4 regions of the Streptomyces sp. FIT100 genome follow, and region 2 is predicted to be linked to each of the others. Evidence: riboswitches for the same ligand, from Rfam matches in the RefSeq annotation. Region 2 holds a riboswitch; each other region holds the start of a gene.
What was found. A riboswitch is a leader RNA that binds a small molecule or an ion and turns the genes downstream of it on or off. The one in region 2 is predicted to bind cobalamin.

Region 1 (4,422 bases), 2.5 Mb from region 2:
GTCGTCGCCGGCGGTGCGCATCGCGCTGGTGCCCCACAGGGAGAGGCCGACGGAGGTCGGCCAGTCGCCGTTGTCGGTGCGGTACCGCGTGAGCAGCGAGTCGGCGAGGGCCTGGCCGGTCTCCCAGGCGAGGCGCGACGGCACGGCCTTGGGGTCGACGGAGTAGAAGTTGCGGCCGGTCGGCAGGACGTTGACGAGCCCGCGCAGCGGCGAGCCGGACGGGCCGGCGGGGACGAAGCCGCCGTTCAGCGCGTGGACGGCGTGGTCGAGTTCGTCGGTGGTGGCGGCCAGGCGCGGGACGACCTCGCGGGCGGCGAAGCCGAGGATGTCGGCGACGGCCCGTCCGTGCCCCTCGGCCACGGAGGCGACGGCGGCCGGGTTCCAGTCCGCCTCCTCCATCGCCTCGACCAGTGCGCGGGCGGCGGCCTCCGCCTCGTCGGCGGTGGTCCGGCTCGCGGCGGACTCGTCGAGGCCGAGCGCTTCGCGCAGTCCGGGCAGGGCCGTCGTACCGCCCCAGATCTGGCGGGCCCTGAGGATGGAGAGGACCAGGTTGACCCGCTCGGGGCCGGCCGGGGCGCCGCCCAGCACATGCAGACCGTCGCGGATCTGGGCGTCCTTGACCTCGCACAGCCAGCCGTCGACGTGGAGCAGGAAGTCGTCGAAGCCGTCGTCGTCGGGGCGGTCGTCCATGCCGAGGTCGTGGTCGAGCCTCGCCGCCTGGATCAGGGTCCAGATCTGGGCGCGGATGGCGGGGAGCTTCGCCGGGTCCATGGAGGAGATCTGCGCGTACTCGTCGAGCAGTTGCTCCAGGCGCGCGATGTCGCCGTAGGAGTCGGCGCGGGCCATCGGCGGGACGAGGTGGTCGATGAGCGTGGCGTGCACCCGGCGCTTGGCCTGGGTGCCCTCGCCGGGGTCGTTGACCAGGAACGGGTAGACCAGCGGCAGATCACCGAGGGCGGCGTCGGGGGCGCAGGCGGCGGACAGGCCCGCGTTCTTGCCGGGCAGCCACTCCAGGTTGCCGTGCTTGCCGAGGTGGATCATCGCGTCGGCGCCGAAGCCCCCGTCGTCCTGCCGGGCCGCGATCCAGCGGTAGGCGGCCAGGTAGTGGTGCGAGGGCGGCAGGTCCGGGTCGTGGTAGATCGCGATCGGGTTCTCGCCGAAGCCGCGCGGCGGCTGGATCACGATCAGCAGGTTGCCGCGCCGCAGGGCCGCCAGGACGATGTCGCCGTCCGGGTCGCCTTCGGCGGTACGGGAGCGGTCCAGGAACATCTCGCCGGGCGCGGGGCCCCAGTGCTCCTCGACGTGCTCGCGCAACGCGGCGGGCAGGGTCGCGTACCAGCGCCTGTAGTCGGCGGCCGGGACCCGGACGGGGTTGCGGGCGAGCTGCTCCTCGGTGAGCCAGTCCTGGTCGTGGCCGCCGGCCTCGATGAGCGCGTGGATCAGCTCGTCGCCGTCGCCGGAGACCAGGCCGGGGACCTCCTCGGCACCGAAGTCGTAGCCCTCGGCGAGGAGTCGGCGCAGCAGCGCGACGGCGGACGCGGGGGTGTCGAGGCCGACCGCGTTGCCGATGCGGGAGTGCTTCGTCGGGTACGCGGACAGGACGAGCGCGATCCGCTTCTCCGCGTTCGGGATGTGCCGCAGCCGGGCGTGGCGTACGGCGATCCCGGCGACCCGGGCGGCGCGCTCGGGGTCGGCGACGTACGCCGGGAGGCCGTCCTCGTCGATCTCCTTGAAGGAGAACGGGACCGTGATCAGGCGCCCGTCGAACTCGGGTACGGCGACCTGGCTGGCGGCGTCCAGCGGGGACAGACCCTCGTCGCTCTCCTCCCAGGCGCTGCGCGACCCCGTCAGACACAGCGCCTGGAGCACGGGCACGTCGAGCCCGGCGAGCGCGCCCGCGTCCCAGGACTCGTCGTCGCCGCCGGCCTGCGCCTCGGCGGGCCTGGTGCCGCCCGCGGCGAGCACGGTGGTGACGACGGCGTCGGCGTCGCGGAGCCGGTCGAGGAGCTCGGGCTCGGGGGCGCGCAGGGACGCCACGTACAGCGGCCTGGCCCGGCCACCGGCCTCCTCGATGGCGTCGCACAGGGCGCCGACGAAGGCGGTGTTGCCGCTCATGTGGTGGGCGCGGTAGTAGAGCACGGCGATGACGGGGCCGGTGGTGGCCTCGGGGGTGCGCTCCAGCGGGCCCCAGGTGGGGGCAGGGGCCGGGGGCTCGAAGCCGTGGCCCGTCAGCAGGACCGTGTCCGAGAGGAACCGGGCGAGCTGCTCCAGATTGCCCGGGCCGCCGTGGGCGAGGTAGGCGTGTGCCTCGGCCGCGATGCCGATCGGGACGGTGGACGCCTCCATCAGCTGGGCGTCCGGGGCCTGTTCGCCGGTGAGCACGACGACGGGCCGCTCCTGGGCGAGCAGCGCGTCGATCCCCTCCTGCCAGGCGCGAATGCCGCCGAGGAGGCGGACGACGACGAGGTCGGTGCCGTCGAGCAGGCCCGGGAGCTCGTCGAGCGGGAGGCGGGAAGGGTTCGCGAAGCGGTACTGGACCGGCCCCCGCGCGGCACGGGCGCTGAGCAGGTCGGTGTCGGAGGTCGACAGCAGCAGGATCGTCGCGTGCGTCATCGCGTGCGCAGGCCTTCCTCGGGGTTTCCGCGCCCCGGGTGGTCGTGGTCGGCGGGAGTTCCTGACTCACCAGGCCGTTGAGGACCTGGCTCACAGTGGCGGGACCGCGCCGGAATCTCACCGGGCTTCCTCCCTAGGGTCCTGGGACCCTGTGCCGTCTGCATAGTAGAGGCTCACCTGGGCGGCAGTATGCTCGCCGCCATGCCGCCCATACCCTCAACCCCGGCGGACCCGGGCGAACCTCGCATACGGGACCGGGGCGACGCCTGCCCGGGCGCGCTGCGGCTGCACGCGGCGGACGACGGGCGACTGGCCCGACTCCGGCTGCCCGCAGGCTTGTTGACATCACGTCAGCTGATGACGCTGGCCGACGCGGCGGAGCGCCTGGGCGACGGTGCGGTGAGCATCACCTCCCGGGGCAACGTGGAACTGCGCGGCCTCGGCGACGACTGCGGGGCGGAGCTCGCGGAACTGCTGCGGGGAGCCGGACTGCTGCCCTCCGACACCCACGAGCGGGTGCGCAACATCGTGGCGTCCCCGCTCGCCGGACTGGACGGACTCGGTTGCGCCGACGTGCAGTTGTGGGCGCGCGAGCTGGACGCGCTGCTGTGCGCGACCACCCGGGCGGCGGACCTCTCGGGCCGCTTCCTGTTCGCGCTGGACGACGGGCGGGGCGATGTGGCGGGGCTCGGCGCGGATGTGACCTTGCTCGCAGAGCCGGGGGACACGGTGGTGGTGCGGGTGGGGGGCGCGGGGTTCCGCGTCCCCGCCGCGGCTGCGGCCCGGGCGGCCCTCGCCGCGGCAGAGGCGTTTCTGGCGGCGGCGGCCGGCACCGGTGCGTGGCGCGTCCGGGACCTGCCGGACGGGGGAGCGGGGTTGGCGGGCGCCTGCGGCGAGCTTTTCCCCACCCCGCCCCTTCCCGAACCGGGGGCTTCGCCCCCAGACCCCGACGGCGGGGGCTCCGCCCCCGCACCCCCGCGCCTCAAACTCCCCCTACGCCCTGCGGCGTGGGGGGACCCCCAGCGAGGCTGGAAACCGGGGCTGCGCCCCGCATTTCCAGCCCGTTGGGGGCACCTCCCAGGCGAAGCTCTGGGGGAGTTCGAGGACACGGCCGGAGGCCGTACGGAGGGCTGGGGGCTTGCCCCCCCAGTTGCGGGAAAGGGCCGGGTGGGGACAGAACCCACCGCAGGCCCGCCGCCCGGGATCGTCGAGGGGCCCGGCGCATGGGCCCCGGTCGCCGCCGCGCCCCTCGGGCGCCTCACCGCCGCGCAGCTCCGCGCCTTGCTCCCCGCGCCCGCGGGCGAAGTGCGGTTCACCCCGTGGCGCGGGGTCGTCGTGCCGGGCTTCGCCGAGCCCGAGGCTGCGGAGGAACGACTCCGCGCGCTGGACGCCGCCGGGTTCATCACCGGCCCCGCCGACCCCTGGTACGGCGCCACCGCCTGCACCGGCCGCCCCGGCTGCGGCAAGGCCCTCGCCGACGTACGGGCGGACGCGGCACCCGGCCGCGGCGGCCTCCCGGTCCACTTCTCCGGCTGCGAACGGCGCTGCGGGCACCCGCACGGCGACTGGACCGACGTCGTCGCGACGGCCGACGGCCGCTACGAGGTCGACGGAGTGCCCTGCGCCCGCTCCTCACTCGCCGCCACCGTCGCGGCGGCCCGCACCACCGGCACCACACTGACGACGAAATGAGCGAGAGCACCGTGTTCGACTACGAGAAGGACGGGGCGGAGATCTACCGCCGGTCCTTTGCCACCATCCGCGCCGAGGCCGACCTCGCCGCGCTCCCCGCCGACGTGAGCCGGGTCG
Region 2 (4,422 bases):
CGCCCGTCCGATCACGTCCTGCCCGTGCCGGCCGTCCTGCCCGTGCGCTGCGCCCTGCCCAAGCCGGCCGTCCTGCTCGGCGCCCCCGTGCCCGGTGCCCTGCCCCTCGCTGCCCTGCCACTCGCTGCCCTGCCGCTCGCTGCTCTGCCGACTGGTCATGCGGTGATCCTTCCAGGTCCGCTCCGCAGGGTGACCAGAATCTCTTCGAGGGGCCGACGGCACGCGCGACGGGGTCCGGCGCGCGAGGGCAAGGGGTGCTCCGGAGCGCCTCGGGACCCCCGTGAAGCCCGCGCTGAAGCCTTTCCGCCGTGCGTCCGGCCTGTCGCACCAGTTGCGCTCCACCGCACCAGTGGAATGGCCATAACCCGTTGCCAGCACCTCAAAGCCCCACTCAGTTCATCTTCTGTTCATCCAGATTGCCTACGTTCGGCGCGCCACTGACATCCAAAAGAAGCCTGGGTAAATGGAAAACATCACGCTTCTCCTCGGGATCGTGATCATCACCGCTCTCGTGTTCGACTTCACGAACGGTTTCCACGACACAGCCAACGCGATGGCGACGACCATCTCGACCGGTGCACTCAGACCGAAGACGGCGGTGGCCATGTCCGCCGTGCTCAACCTCGTCGGCGCCTTCCTCTCCATCGAAGTCGCCAAGACGATCTCCGGCGGCATCATCAACGAAGCGGGCATCCGCACAGAAGTGATCTTCGCGGCCCTCGTCGGCGCGATTCTGTGGAATCTGCTCACCTGGCTGCTGGGCCTGCCGTCCAGTTCCTCGCACGCGCTCTTCGGCGGCCTCATCGGCGCCGCCGTGATGTCCGCGGGCTTCTCCGCGGTCAACGGCGGCACCATCGTCACCAAGGTGCTGATCCCGGCCGTCGCCGCGCCGGTCGTCGCCGGCCTCGCCGCGTTCCTCGCGACCCGGCTGACCTACCGGATCGGCAGCAGGACCGACGACAAGGCCACGTCCAAGGGCTACCGGGCCGGCCAGATCGCCTCCGCCGGCCTCGTCTCCCTCGCGCACGGCACCAACGACGCGCAGAAGACGATGGGTGTCATCACCCTGGCCCTGGTCACCGGCGGGGTCCTCGCCCCGGGCTCGAACCCGCCGATGTGGGTCATCGTCTCCGCGGGTCTCGCGATCGCCCTCGGTACGTACCTGGGCGGCTGGCGCATCATCCGCACCATGGGCAAGGGCCTGACCGACCTCCAGCCGCAGCAGGGCTTCGCCGCCCAGACCAGCGCCGCGACCGTCATCCTGGCCTCCTCGCACCTGGGCTTCTCGCTCTCCACCACCCAGTCCTGCTCCGGCGCCGTGATGGGCGCGGGGCTCGGCCGCAAGGGCGGCGTCGTCCGCTGGTCCACCGCGACCCGGATGTTCGTCGCGTGGGGCCTGACCCTGCCGGCCGCCGCACTCGTCGGTGCCGCCGCCGAGTTCCTCACCGGCCAGGGCACCTGGGGCATCGCCGCCGTGGCGCTGCTGCTGCTCGCAGGCTCGGGCACGATCTGGTCGCTCTCGCGCCGCAAGCCGGTCGACCACACCAACGTCACGGACGACGAGGCCGCCGCGACCGGTGCCCGTGGCGGGTCCGGTGCCGGGTCCGAAACCGGGACCGGGACCGACGGGGCGACGGACGGCCTCAAGGTCACCATCCCCGCCCCGGCCGCGCCCGCGGCCACAGGTGAGCACGCACCCGCACCCGCCGCCACGGTGTAAGGAGAGAAGACCATGAAGATCGACTGGGCAGCTCTCGGCTCCGTCTTCGGCGTGAGCCTCGCCGTCACCGTCGCCCTGGTGGGCCTGTTCACCCTGGGCATCGTGGGCCTCTCCAAGCAGGAAGCCGCCTCCGCACAGGGGGGTTCGGGCGGTTCCGCCGTCCTCGCCCGCACGGGCGCGTACGCCTGCTTCGCGCTGTGCGCGGCGGCCGTGGCGTACGGGATCCATCTGATCGTCGCCTGACACCGGCGCGTCCCCGTCACGGGGGCCCAGGGGCCGGGCACACCTCCGGGTGTGTCCGGCCCCTGGCGCGTACGGCCGCGTGTGGGCCTCGGCACACTCTCCCGTCGCAGGTCAAGGGCGAGTTGACGGGTGTTCGCGGCCCGTGGTGGACTTCCGGAGCCATTTACGGCGGCAGAGAGGAAGCCGGTGCGAATCCGGCGCGGTCCCGCCACTGTCACAGGAGCGCTCCCCTTCGACGGAGCGCTCCCGGAGCCAGGAACTCTCTCCCGCCGGTCAGTCACGTCGAGCCGGGGCGCGGACCCTGAGTGAGGACGCACATGCGTGCCGAGCAGGTGTTTGCCTGCGGCGCCGCTGCCGGACTTGCCGGCGACCTGGTCTTCGGCGATCCGCGCCGCGGGCATCCGGTCGCCGCTTTCGGCCGGGCCGCCACTGTCGTCGAGCGGGCCCTTTGGCGCGACCACCGGGGGTGGGGCGCCCTGCACACCGTTGTATGCGCCGGGGGCGCATGGGCCGCGGGTGCGCTGGCCACCGCTTCCGTGCGCCGCTCCCGCGCCGCGTCCGTCGCCCTGACCGCGGCCGCCACCTGGGCCGTCGTGGGCGGTACGTCACTGGGCCGCGAGGCCCGCGCGATCGGCGGGGCGCTGGCGGCCGGGGACATCGACGCCGCCCGCGAGCGGCTGCCGCATCTGTGCGGGCGCGACCCGCAGTCCCTGGACGGCGCCGGCATCGCCCGCGCGGTCGTCGAGTCCGTCGCCGAGAACACCTCGGACGCGGTCGTCGGCGCGCTCGTCTGGGGCGCGGTCGGCGGGGTGCCGGGCCTCGTCGCCTTCCGTGCCGTCAACACCCTCGACGCGATGGTCGGCCACAAGTCGGCCCGCTACCGGCGGTTCGGCTGGGCCTCGGCGCGGCTCGACGATACGGCCGGCTGGCCGGGCGCCCGTCTGACGGCGGCACTGGCCGCGGTCGCCGGCGGCGATCCGCGCGGTGCGGTACGGGCCTGGCGCGCCGACGCCGCGAAGCACCCGAGCCCCAACGCGGGCCCGGTGGAGGCGTCGTTCGCGGGGGCGCTCGGCGTGCGGCTCGGCGGGACGCTCGCGTACGCGGGACGGGTCGAGCACCGGCCCGTGCTGAACGGGGACCACGGCCGTGACGTCGAGGTCGCCGACATCGAACGGGCGGTGCGGCTGTCGCGCCGCGTCACCGCCCTGACGCTGGCTGCCTGCGTGGGTGCGCGGCTGGTGGCCGGGCGGCTGGGGCGGGCCCTGGAGGGGAGGCGGACATGAGCGGCGGACTGCTGGTCGCCGGGACCACATCGGACGCGGGCAAGAGCGTCGTCACGGCCGGGATCTGCCGGTGGCTGGTGCGCCGGGGGGTGAAGGTCGCGCCGTTCAAGGGGCAGAACATGTCCCTCAATTCCTTTGTGACCCGCGACGGCGCGGAGATCGGCCGGGCGCAGGCCATGCAGGCGCAGGCGGCCCGCGTGGAGCCCTCGGCGCTCATGAACCCCGTGCTGCTCAAGCCCGGAAGCGACCGCTCCAGCCAGGTCGTGCTGATGGGGAAGCCGGTGGGCGAGCTGAGCGCGCGCGGGTACTTCGGGGGGCCTGGGGGGTCGTCCCCCGGGGAAATGCAGCACGGGGCGCGGCAGCAGATGCTGTTCGAACCGGTCGTCGCGTGCCTGGAAGAGCTGCGCGCCACGTACGACGTCGTCGTCTGCGAGGGCGCCGGCAGCCCGGCCGAGATCAATCTGCGCCGCACCGACATCGTCAACATGGGCATCGCGCGGGCGGCGCGCTTCCCGGTGCTTGTGGTCGGGGACATCGACAGGGGTGGGGTCTTCGCCCAGTTCTTCGGTACGACCGCACTGCTCGCCCCGGAGGACCAGGAGCTGGTCGCGGGCTACCTCGTGAACAAGTTCCGCGGCGATGTGACGCTGCTGGAGCCCGGGTTGGACATGCTGCGCGGGCTGACCGGGCGGCGGACCTACGGCGTCCTGCCGTTCGCGCACGGCCTCGGCATCGACGAGGAGGACGGGCTCCGGGTGTCCCTGCGGGGCGCGGTCAGGGAGTCCGTCGTCGCGCCGCCGGTCGGCGAGGACGTGCTGCGGGTGGCGGTCTGCGCCGTACCGCTGATGTCCAACTTCACCGACGTGGACGCGCTGGCGGCCGAACCCGGCGTAGTGGTGCGGTTCGTCGACCGGCCCGAGGAACTGGCCGACGCGGACCTGGTGGTGGTGCCCGGCACGCGCGGGACCGTGCGCGCCCTGGACTGGCTCCGTGCGCGGGGGCTCGCGGACGCGCTCGTACGGCGCGCGGCGGACGGCCGCCCCGTGCTGGGCATCTGCGGCGGCTTCCAACTGCTCGGCGAGCACATCGACGACGAGGTCGAATCACGGGCCGGGACCGTGGCGGGGCTCGGACTGCTGCCCGTACGGGTGCGGTTCGCGCGCGAGAAGACACTGG
Region 3 (4,422 bases), 1.2 Mb from region 2:
TCGGTCTCGTCGGCCTGATGCTCCTCGCCCGCCGGATCGACGCCCTGGCTCTGGGCGACGACGCGGCCCGCGGCCTCGGTGTGCCCGTGCGCGCCACCCGTGTCACGGCGGTCGTGCTCGCGGCGCTGCTCTCCGCGGCGGCCGTCACGCTCGCCGGACCGATCGGCTTCGTCGGACTGTGCGCCCCCGCCCTCGTCCGCCCGCTCGCCCGCAGGTTCCGCGCGTACTCCCGTGCGCGTACGGCCATTCCGGTCGCGGGCCTCGCCGGGGCGGTGCTGGTACTCGGCTCCGACGTCCTCCTGCGCGCCTTCGTGCCGACGGACGCGGCGGTCGCCGTGCCGACAGGCGTCGCCACCAGCCTCGTCGGAGCCGCGTTCCTCATCACGATGGCCACCCGGGTCCGGGACACCGCCGGAGCCGCCGCGCCCGACCGGCTGCGCATCAGGAGCCGGACGGTCTTCCTGACCACCACGGCCGTGCTGGTGGCCGTGCTCGTCGGCGTGACGATCGCCGCCGTGCTGCTGGGCGACAGCAAACTGCTGCTGGGCGATGTCGTGAACTGGGCCCAGGGCCGCGCCGGTCGGGCCGTCTCCTTCGTGCTGGACACCCGGGTGCCCCGGGTCCTCGCGGCTCTCCTCGCGGGCGCGGCACTGGCCCTGGCCGGAACGCTCGTCCAGGCCGTGACCCGCAACCCGCTCGCGGAGCCCGGAGTCCTCGGCGTCTCCGGAGGGGCGGCGTTCGGCGCCGTGCTCCTCGTGACGACGGTGCCCGTGGCCGGATCGTGGAGCGTCGCCGCCGCCGCGTTCGCGGGCGCCGCGGCCAGTTCCGTCCTCGTCTTCGGACTGGCCGCGCGCGGCGGGTTCCAGCAGAACCGGCTCGTACTCGTCGGGTTCGGCGTCGCCACCGGCAGCGCCGCGCTGATCAGCCTGCTGATCGTCCTCACGGACCCGTTCAACGCGACGAAAGCCCTCACCTGGCTGTCGGGCTCCACCTACGGGCGGACCCTGCCCGACGTGGCACCCCTCGCGGCCGTGCTCGCCCTGGGCCTGCTCATCGCGGCCGCGCGGCACACCGAACTCGACCTCGTGTCGCTGGACGAGGACACCCCGAGGCTCCTGGGCCTCGATCTGGCACGGGGGCGCCTCGGCTTCCTCGTACTGAGCGTCCTGCTCAGCGCCACCGCCGTGGCCGCCGCGGGCACCATCGGCTTCGTGGGGCTTGTGGCACCGCACGCGGCCAGGGCCCTCGTGGGCCGGCAGCACGCCCGGGTGGTTCCGGTCTCGGTCCTCCTCGGTGCCGTGCTCGTCTGTGTCGCGGACCTGCTGGGCCGGATCGTGATCGCGCCCGCCCAGCTCGGCGCCGGCCTGATGACCGCCGTGATCGGCACGCCGTACTTCCTGCATCTGCTCGTACGCAGCCGTCGCTAGGACGCGTGCGGCCAGCGCGGGTCCGTGGGTCCGTGGGTCCGTGGACCCGAGGACCCGCGACCGGGGGCCCGGGACCCGTCCCGGGGTCGTGCCGGCTCCTCAGCCGCGGTCGTACGTGGGGAAGCCCCGGCCGCACTTGCGGCCGAGCAGCCCCTGCCTCCACCATCCGCTGGAGCAGCGGCGGCGGTGCGTACAGGTTCCTTGAACTCGTCGTACAGGGACTCGGCCATCGAGGCCACAGTGTCCGGACCGATCAGGTCCGCGAGCTTCAGCGGACCCATGGGGCGGGCGCAGCCCAGCCCATGCCGCTGTCCACGTCGGCCGCGGAGGCGAATCCGGACTCCACGTCCAGGTCGCGGAAATGCCGTACGGGCAGTGCTACTTGTGGACCGCCCCTACGCTCACCCGGCACCGTGGCGGCTGGGGTGAACCCGGCAAGACCTTCGCCGTCGGCCTGGGATGCGAGCTCCGCCACGCCTCGCGCCTGGTCTGGTCCGACGGCCTCGACCTCGGCAACGCGTCCGCCGCCACCCCCATCGGCATGGAGTGCCGGGTCTGCGAGCGCCTCGACTGCCCGCAGTGGGGCGGCGCCGCCGCTCGGCCGCCCGGTGCGGATCGACGAGAACGGCAGCACGTTCGTCCCGTATCCGGTGGCGGACCGCTCGGCGTGACCCCCGTCCCCGACCTGTCCGCCGCCGCGAGGGTCCCCGCGGGGCGCGCGGGAGTGAGCGGCAGCGTGCGTCGCGCGCGCCCGCGGGGCGTGTGCGGCGGTTCTCCGCGGCCGGTTCAGGCCCCGGCGTATGACACGACGTGTCTTTCTGCGATGATGTTGCGCGAAAAGGCGACGGCGGAACGAGGAAGCCGGTGTGAATCCGGCGCGGTCCCGCCACTGTGATCGGCGAGCGGATCCCGAACAGACCACTGCCCGGATGCGGGTGGGAAGGCCGGGACGAGCACTGACCCGAGAGCCAGGAGACTCACGCGGTCGCCTCCTCGACGTGACTGGGGCGGATCTCCCCAGGGAGGAGGGCTTGTCGTGATGCCCGTGGGGCCATCGTCTGCCGGTTGGGTTCCGTGCAGGGTCGTGGTGTGCCGGGACTGCTGCTGCGGCAGCACCAAGGTGACCGGCGTCGACCACGCCGAGCAGACCGCGCGCCTCGCCGAGGCCGCCCCGGTCCGGATCAGCGACTGTCTCGACGTGTGCGACCAGGCGAACGTGGTCGTCGTCCAGCCGTCGTCAGAAGGACGCGCCGCCGGTGGCCGGCCGGCCTGGTTCGGCCTCGTCAACGACCCTGCCGCGACCGAGGACATCGTCACCTGGGTACGGGCGGGCGGCCCCGGCGTCGCCGCGCCGCCGGACATCCTCGACCTCTATGCCTTCACGCCGCCGCGGCGCGCCCGGTCCGGGCCGCTCCGTGACGTCGGCTGACCCGGCCCCGAACCCGACCTTCCTCGACCCGGCCCGCCGCGACAGGCCGCGGTCACCACGGGCCGGACTCCCGAAATCCGGCCGTCTCCGGCCCACTTCCCGGACCACCCTGCGGTGAGAGGACCCACCACATGATGGGCAAGCGCCCGATCTCCCTGCTGTCCGCCGCCATGGTCGCGGCGGCCCTGCTGCTGTCCGGCTGCGGCGGCACGGCAGCCCGCGACAACGCCGCGCCGGCGGCCCCCGCCCCCAAGGGGTTCCCGGTCACGGTGTCCAACTGCGGTGTGAAGACCACCTATCAGCGCCCTCCGCAGCGCGCGGTCTCGCTCAACCAGCACGCGACCGAGGTCATGCTGGCCCTCGGGCTGGAGAAGTCGATGGTCGGCACGGCCTACCTCGACGACAGGATCCTCCCGGAGTACCAGGACGCGTACGACGGGATCAAGGCTCTCGCCAAGGAGTACCCCTCCTTCGAGACCCTGCTGGCCGCCGAACCCGACTTCGCCTACGGCGGCTTCGCCAGCACCTTCGACGAGAAGGAAGGCCGCAGTCGCGACGCCCTCTCCCAGGCGGGCGTCCACTCCTATCTGAACATCGAGGAGTGCCCGTCCGGTCCCGTGACGATGGCCATGGTGGACCAGGAGATCCGGAACGTGGCCAAGATCTTCGGCGTACCGGACCGCGCCGAGCAGCAGGTGAAGAAGGTGCACGGCACGCTGGACGCCGTCAACGACAAGCTTGCCGGAGTCAGGCCGGTCAAGATCTTCGTGTACGACAGCGGCGACAAGACCGCCTTCACGGCCGGCGGGGCGGGCATCGGCAACGAGATGATCAAGCAGGCGGGCGGGGTGAACCTCTTCGCCGACCTGGACAAGGCGTTCGGCGACGTGTCGTTCGAGCAGGTGGCCGAGCGTGCGCCCGAGGTCGTCGTCATCTACGACTACGGCGATCAGCCGGTCGAGGACAAGAAGAAGTTCCTGCTGGCGAATCCGGCGCTGAAGGACGTACCCGCCATCAAGAACAAGCGGTTCGCGGTGCTGCCGCTGTCGTCCACCGTGCTGGGCGTCCGGGTGCCGTCCGGCGTGGAGTCCCTGGCCCGCCAGCTCCACCCGGACCGCTTCAAGTGAGCGGCGCGACCGACGCCGTGGGCGGGACCCGTGCGGTGGATACGGTGGATGCAGCGGACCTCGTGAATGCCGCGAATGCGACGGACGCGGCAGGTGCGGGAGGTGCGGGAGGTGCGGGAGGTGCGGCAGGCGCGGCCGGGGTGACGGGTCCGAGCGGAACAACGGAAGTGGCCGCCGCCCGGCGCCCCGGGATCCCCTACCCGCTCGTGCTCGTGCTGCTGGGCGCACTGCTCGCCGTCGCGGCGACCTTCGGGATCGCGGCCGGTTCCATCGCCGTCCCGGCCGACGAGGTCTGGGGCATCCTGCTGCACCGGGTGCATCCGGCGCTGGCCGATGCGACCTGGACCCCGGTCCGCGAGACGATCGTCATCGACGTACGGCTGCCCCGCGTACTGCTCGCCGGTGTCGTGGGCGCGGGCCTGGCGGTCTGCGGGATGGC
Region 4 (4,422 bases), 4.6 Mb from region 2:
CAGCATCGCCCTGCATCACGACCTGTCGACGGCCGCCGACGGCACGGTGCGCCGCACCCTGCGCGACGCCGCGGGTGAGATGTCGTCCGGCGAGACGCCGTTGGTCAACGACTGCGCCTGCTGCGCGCTGCGGGAGGACCTCGTTCCCGAGCTCGCCCGGCTGGCGGCGAGCGGGCTCACGCGCCTGGCCGTCGTCGAGCTGTGGGACTCCGTGGAGCCCAAGGCGATGGCCGAGGTCGTCGTCGCCCACGGCGGGGACGCGCTGGAGCTGACCAATGTGATCACCGCGGTCGATCCGGCCCTCGTCCTGCCCTGCCTCGGCAACGGGGACGACCTCGCCGATGCCGGGCTCGCCGCCGCGGCCACCGACCAGCGCACGGTCGGCGACACATGGGCCCGGCAGTTGGAGTACGCGCCCGTGCTCGCGCTCGTCGACAGCGCGGACGCCGACGACGCGGACCGGGCCCTGCTCGCGCAGCTCCATCCCACCGCCCGCCAGGTCGGTACGGGGGCGGCGGAGCTGGCGCGGCTGGCCTTCGCCGGTTTCGACGTCGAGACCGCGGCCGCCGCACAGCACCCGTCGTGCGCGCTCCTCCCCCAGGAGGCGGACGAGGCCGGCGTCGCCACGCTCGTATGGCACCGGCGGCGGCCGTTCCACCCCGAGCGACTGTACGAGGCGCTGGAGGACCTGACCTGTGCCGCGGCGCGCAGCCGCGGCCGGTTCTGGCTCGCCGACCGCCCCGACACCCTTCTCGCCTGGGACGCCGCGGGCGGCGCGCTCTGCGTGGAGAACGCCGGCCCCTGGCTCGCCTCACTGCCCGACGCCGCCTGGGAGATGGTCCCGGCCATGCGCAGGGCCGCCGCGGCGCTCGACTGGCATCCGGATCACGGCGACTGCTGCCAGCACCTCGTCTTCACCTCGCCGGGACTCGACCGGGACGGCCTGGCGCAGCTCCTCGACTCGTGCCTGCTGACCGATGCGGAGTACGCCTCGGGGCGCGAGGCGTGGCAACGGCTCCCGGCCGCCTTCGACTCCCTCCTCGACCCCGTCTCCTGAACCCCCGTCCGTACGCCGGCACCGGCGCCACGCGCCTCGACACCGCCGACGCTCCCGACATTCCCGACACCTCTGACACCCCTGACACCCCTTCTGACCCCCGACACCGCCAAGGAGTTCCCGTGCCCCGCCGTCCCGATTCCCGCAAGCCGCAGAAGGCCCGCCCCAACCCGCTGGACGCGGCGGGCATCACCTACGTCGACTACAAGGACACCGATCTGCTGCGGAAGTTCATCTCCGACCGCGGCAAGATCCGCAGCCGCCGGGTCACCCACGTCACGGCCCGGCAGCAGCGGCAGCTCGCCGCGGCGATCAAGAACGCCCGGGAGATGGCCCTGCTGCCGTACGGCAGCCGTTAGCGCGCCTACGAGGCGGCAGATATGGCCGACGTCGTCAAGTGTGCTGTTAGCGTGACCTGTTGACCGAGGGGGGCGAACACAGCGCATGACGTCGACCACGTTCCACATCGGGAAGGACCTGCGCGTACGTAGGCTCGGGTTCGGGGCGATGCGCCTGCCGACCGAGCCCGGCCCCGCACGCGAGGCGGCCCTCGGCGTCGCCCGGCGAGCCGTCGAACTGGGCGTCACACTGATCGACACCGCGCACCTGTACGGCGCGGGCGCCAACGAGGAACTCCTTGCCGAGGCCCTGCATCCCTACCCGGAGGGGCTGCTCATCACCACCAAGGTCGGCGTCGCGCGATCGGGGCCCGCGGGCGAGTGGAAGGTCGACGGCCGGCCGGCAGTCCTGCGCGACCAGGTCGATCAGGCGCTGCGCCGACTGCGCGTCCAGCGGATCGAGCTGCTCCAGTTGCACCGTGTCGATCCGGAGACACCGCTCGCCGATCAGCTCGGCACGCTGGGGGAGCTCCGGGCCGAGGGCAAGATCGGCCGCATCGGACTCTCCGAGGTCACCGTGGCCGAACTCGACCAGGCACGGGGGTTCGTCGACGTCGCGAGCGTGCAGAACCGCTACAACCTCCTCGACCGCGAGCACGAGCCCGTGCTCGCGGCCTGTGAGGCGGCGGGAATCGCGTTCCTGCCCTGGCGCCCCGTCACCTGGGGAGAGTCGGGGGCGCAGGCCGAGATCGCCGCCGTGGCGGCCGAACTCGGCGCCACTCCCACGCAGGTCGCGCTCGCCTGGCTCCTCGGCCGCTCGCCGGTCATCCTCCCGATCCCGGGCACGGCCCGAACGGACCATCTGGAGGAGAACCTCGCCGCGGAGGGTCTCGCCCTGGGGCCGGCCCACCGCGACCGCCTCGACCGGCTGGCCGCACCGGCGTAGGGCTCTGTCCCCCCGTCACCCGAGTGGACACCGGGCTCGACCGTGTGGGCCCCGGCGAAGAGCCAGGCCGACGCACCGCCGGCAGCGTCCGGCAGGTGGCGGGTGTGTCGTCCGTGCGTGCGCAGGGTGCGTACGCCAGGTGCGTCCGTGCGTGCGCACAGGTGTGTCCTTGTGTCCGCCGGGTGTGTCCTTGTGTCCGCGCCGCCCTCTAAGCTGGCCGTTGCAGCTGGTTCGCCCTGTCCGCCAGGCAGGCGCGTCGCAAGAGGGAACCCGGTGGGAATCCGGGACTGCCCCGCAGCGGTGAGCGGGAACGACCGCCGTCATACGCACTGGACCGAAGGGTCCGGGAAGCGACGGCCAGTAGGTGTCTGCCCCTGGTGGACGAGCCCGCGAGTCCGAAGACCTGCCACTGCCCGCGCACGGCCGATCGTGTGCGGAGATCCCGGTGACCTCGAGGGCGGGTCGGCGACCACGGCGGGCGGGCTGCGCGCAAGGACTGCGCATGCCCCGCCCCGGCCGCGCCTTCGCGTCCCGACCCGTCCCGGGGTCGCAGGAGACATGCTCGCGAAGGAGAGTCTTGTGACCACCACGTCCGGCGTGACCACCGAGTCCGCCGCCGCCGCGGCACGGGCCACCGTGCACGGCTACCCCCGCCAGGGCCCGAACCGGGAACTGAAGAAGGCCGTCGAGGGCTACTGGAAGGGCCGCGTCACGGCCGGTGCCCTCCGGGAGACCGCAGCGGAGCTCCGCCGGTCCACCTGGCGGCAGTTGGCCGACGCCGGCATCCACGAGGTGCCGACCGGCGACTTCTCGTACTACGACCACGTCCTCGACACCAGCGTGATGGTCGGCGCGATCCCGGCCCGGCACCGGGCCGCCGTCGAAGCGGACGCGCTCGACGGCTACTTCGCGATGGCCCGCGGCACCCAGGACGCGGCGCCGCTGGAGATGACCAAGTGGTTCGACACCAACTACCACTACCTGGTCCCCGAAGTCGGCCCCGACACCGTCTTCACCGCCGACCCGGGCAAGCAGCTCGACGAGGTGCGGGAGGCCCTCGCGCTCGGCCTCGCCCCCCGCCCGGTGCTCGTCGGACCCGTCACCTACCTCCTGCTCGCCAAGCCCGCCCCCGCGGCCGACCCGGGCTTCGACCCGCTCACCCTCCTCGACCGGCTCCTGCCGGTGTACGCCTCGGTCCTCGCCGATCTACGGGCCGCCGGCGCCGAGTGGGTGCAGCTCGACGAGCCCGCCCTGGTGCAGGACCGCACACCGGCCGAACTGAACGCCGCGGCCCGCGCCTACCGCGAGCTGGGCGGCACGGGCGACCGGCCCAGGCTGCTCGTCGCCTCCTACTTCGACCGGCTGGGAGAGGCCCTTCCCGTGCTCGCGAAGGCACCGGTCGACGGTCTCGCCCTCGACTTCACCGGGCCCGCCGCGGCCAACCTCGACGACCTCGCCGCCGTCGGCGGACTGCCCGGCAAGCGGCTGGTCGCCGGCGTCGTCAGCGGGCGCAACGTGTGGCTCAACGACTACGAGAAGTCCCTGTCCACACTGGGCACCCTGCTCGGACTCGCCGACCGTGTCGATGTGTCCTCGTCCTGCTCGCTGCTCCACGTCCCGCTGGACGCCGCCGCCGAACGGGACATCGACCCGCAGGTCGCCCGCTGGCTCACCTTCGCCCGCCAGAAGACCGCCGAGGTCGTCACCCTGGCCCGCGCACTGGCGCAGGGCACCGACACCATCGCGGCGGAACTCGCCGCCAACCGCGCCGGTCTCGCCTCCCGGGCCGGATCCGCGCTCACCCACGACCCGTCGGTACGGGCCCGGGCGGCCGCGGTCACCGAGGCCGACGCCCGCCGCTCGCAGCCGTATCGGGAGCGGGCCGCCGCCCAGCGCGCGCACCTGCGGCTGCCGTTGCTGCCGACGACCACGATCGGCTCCTTCCCCCAGACCCCGGAGCTGCGCGCGGCCCGCGCCGGTCTGCGCGCCGGAACGGTCGGCGCCGACGCGTACGAGCGGCGCATCGAGGCAGAGATCCGCGAGGTCGTCGCCTTCCAGGAGAAGGCCGGTCTCGACGTGCT

Region 1: it holds a riboswitch for cobalamin, as region 2 does, so the genes downstream of both, cobN (cobaltochelatase subunit CobN) here and KK483_RS06895 (cobalamin biosynthesis protein) in region 2, are expected to answer to the same signal.
Region 3: it holds a riboswitch for cobalamin, as region 2 does, so the genes downstream of both, KK483_RS01450 ((2Fe-2S) ferredoxin domain-containing protein) here and KK483_RS06895 (cobalamin biosynthesis protein) in region 2, are expected to answer to the same signal.
Region 4: it holds a riboswitch for cobalamin, as region 2 does, so the genes downstream of both, metE (5-methyltetrahydropteroyltriglutamate--homocysteine S-methyltransferase) here and KK483_RS06895 (cobalamin biosynthesis protein) in region 2, are expected to answer to the same signal.

The regions. Positions count from the first base shown of each region.
Region 1 is NZ_CP075715.1:4,120,050-4,124,471, reverse strand. Features, by position in the region: gene cobN (cobaltochelatase subunit CobN) at 1-2,613, opposite strand, end outside; cobalamin riboswitch at 2,650-2,781, opposite strand; gene KK483_RS18505 (cobalamin biosynthesis protein CobG) at 2,815-4,305, shown strand; gene KK483_RS18500 (precorrin-8X methylmutase) at 4,302-4,422, shown strand, end outside.
Region 2 is NZ_CP075715.1:1,588,521-1,592,942, forward strand. Features, by position in the region: gene KK483_RS06880 (class II aldolase/adducin family protein) at 1-159, opposite strand, end outside; gene KK483_RS06885 (inorganic phosphate transporter) at 464-1,720, shown strand; gene KK483_RS06890 (hypothetical protein) at 1,733-1,963, shown strand; cobalamin riboswitch at 2,093-2,246, shown strand; gene KK483_RS06895 (cobalamin biosynthesis protein) at 2,281-3,246, shown strand; gene KK483_RS06900 (cobyric acid synthase) at 3,243-4,422, shown strand, end outside.
Region 3 is NZ_CP075715.1:372,413-376,834, reverse strand. Features, by position in the region: gene KK483_RS01465 (iron ABC transporter permease) at 1-1,427, shown strand, start outside; partial or broken gene KK483_RS01460 (3-hydroxyacyl-CoA dehydrogenase family protein) at 1,527-1,770, opposite strand; partial or broken gene KK483_RS01455 (short-chain fatty acyl-CoA regulator family protein) at 1,768-2,098, shown strand; cobalamin riboswitch at 2,237-2,427, shown strand; gene KK483_RS01450 ((2Fe-2S) ferredoxin domain-containing protein) at 2,467-2,856, shown strand; gene KK483_RS01445 (ABC transporter substrate-binding protein) at 2,988-3,983, shown strand; gene KK483_RS01440 (iron ABC transporter permease) at 4,124-4,422, shown strand, end outside.
Region 4 is NZ_CP075715.1:6,217,888-6,222,309, reverse strand. Features, by position in the region: gene KK483_RS28010 (GTP-binding protein) at 1-1,057, shown strand, start outside; gene rpsR (30S ribosomal protein S18) at 1,180-1,416, shown strand; gene KK483_RS28000 (aldo/keto reductase) at 1,502-2,341, shown strand; cobalamin riboswitch at 2,569-2,750, shown strand; gene metE (5-methyltetrahydropteroyltriglutamate--homocysteine S-methyltransferase) at 2,939-4,422, shown strand, end outside.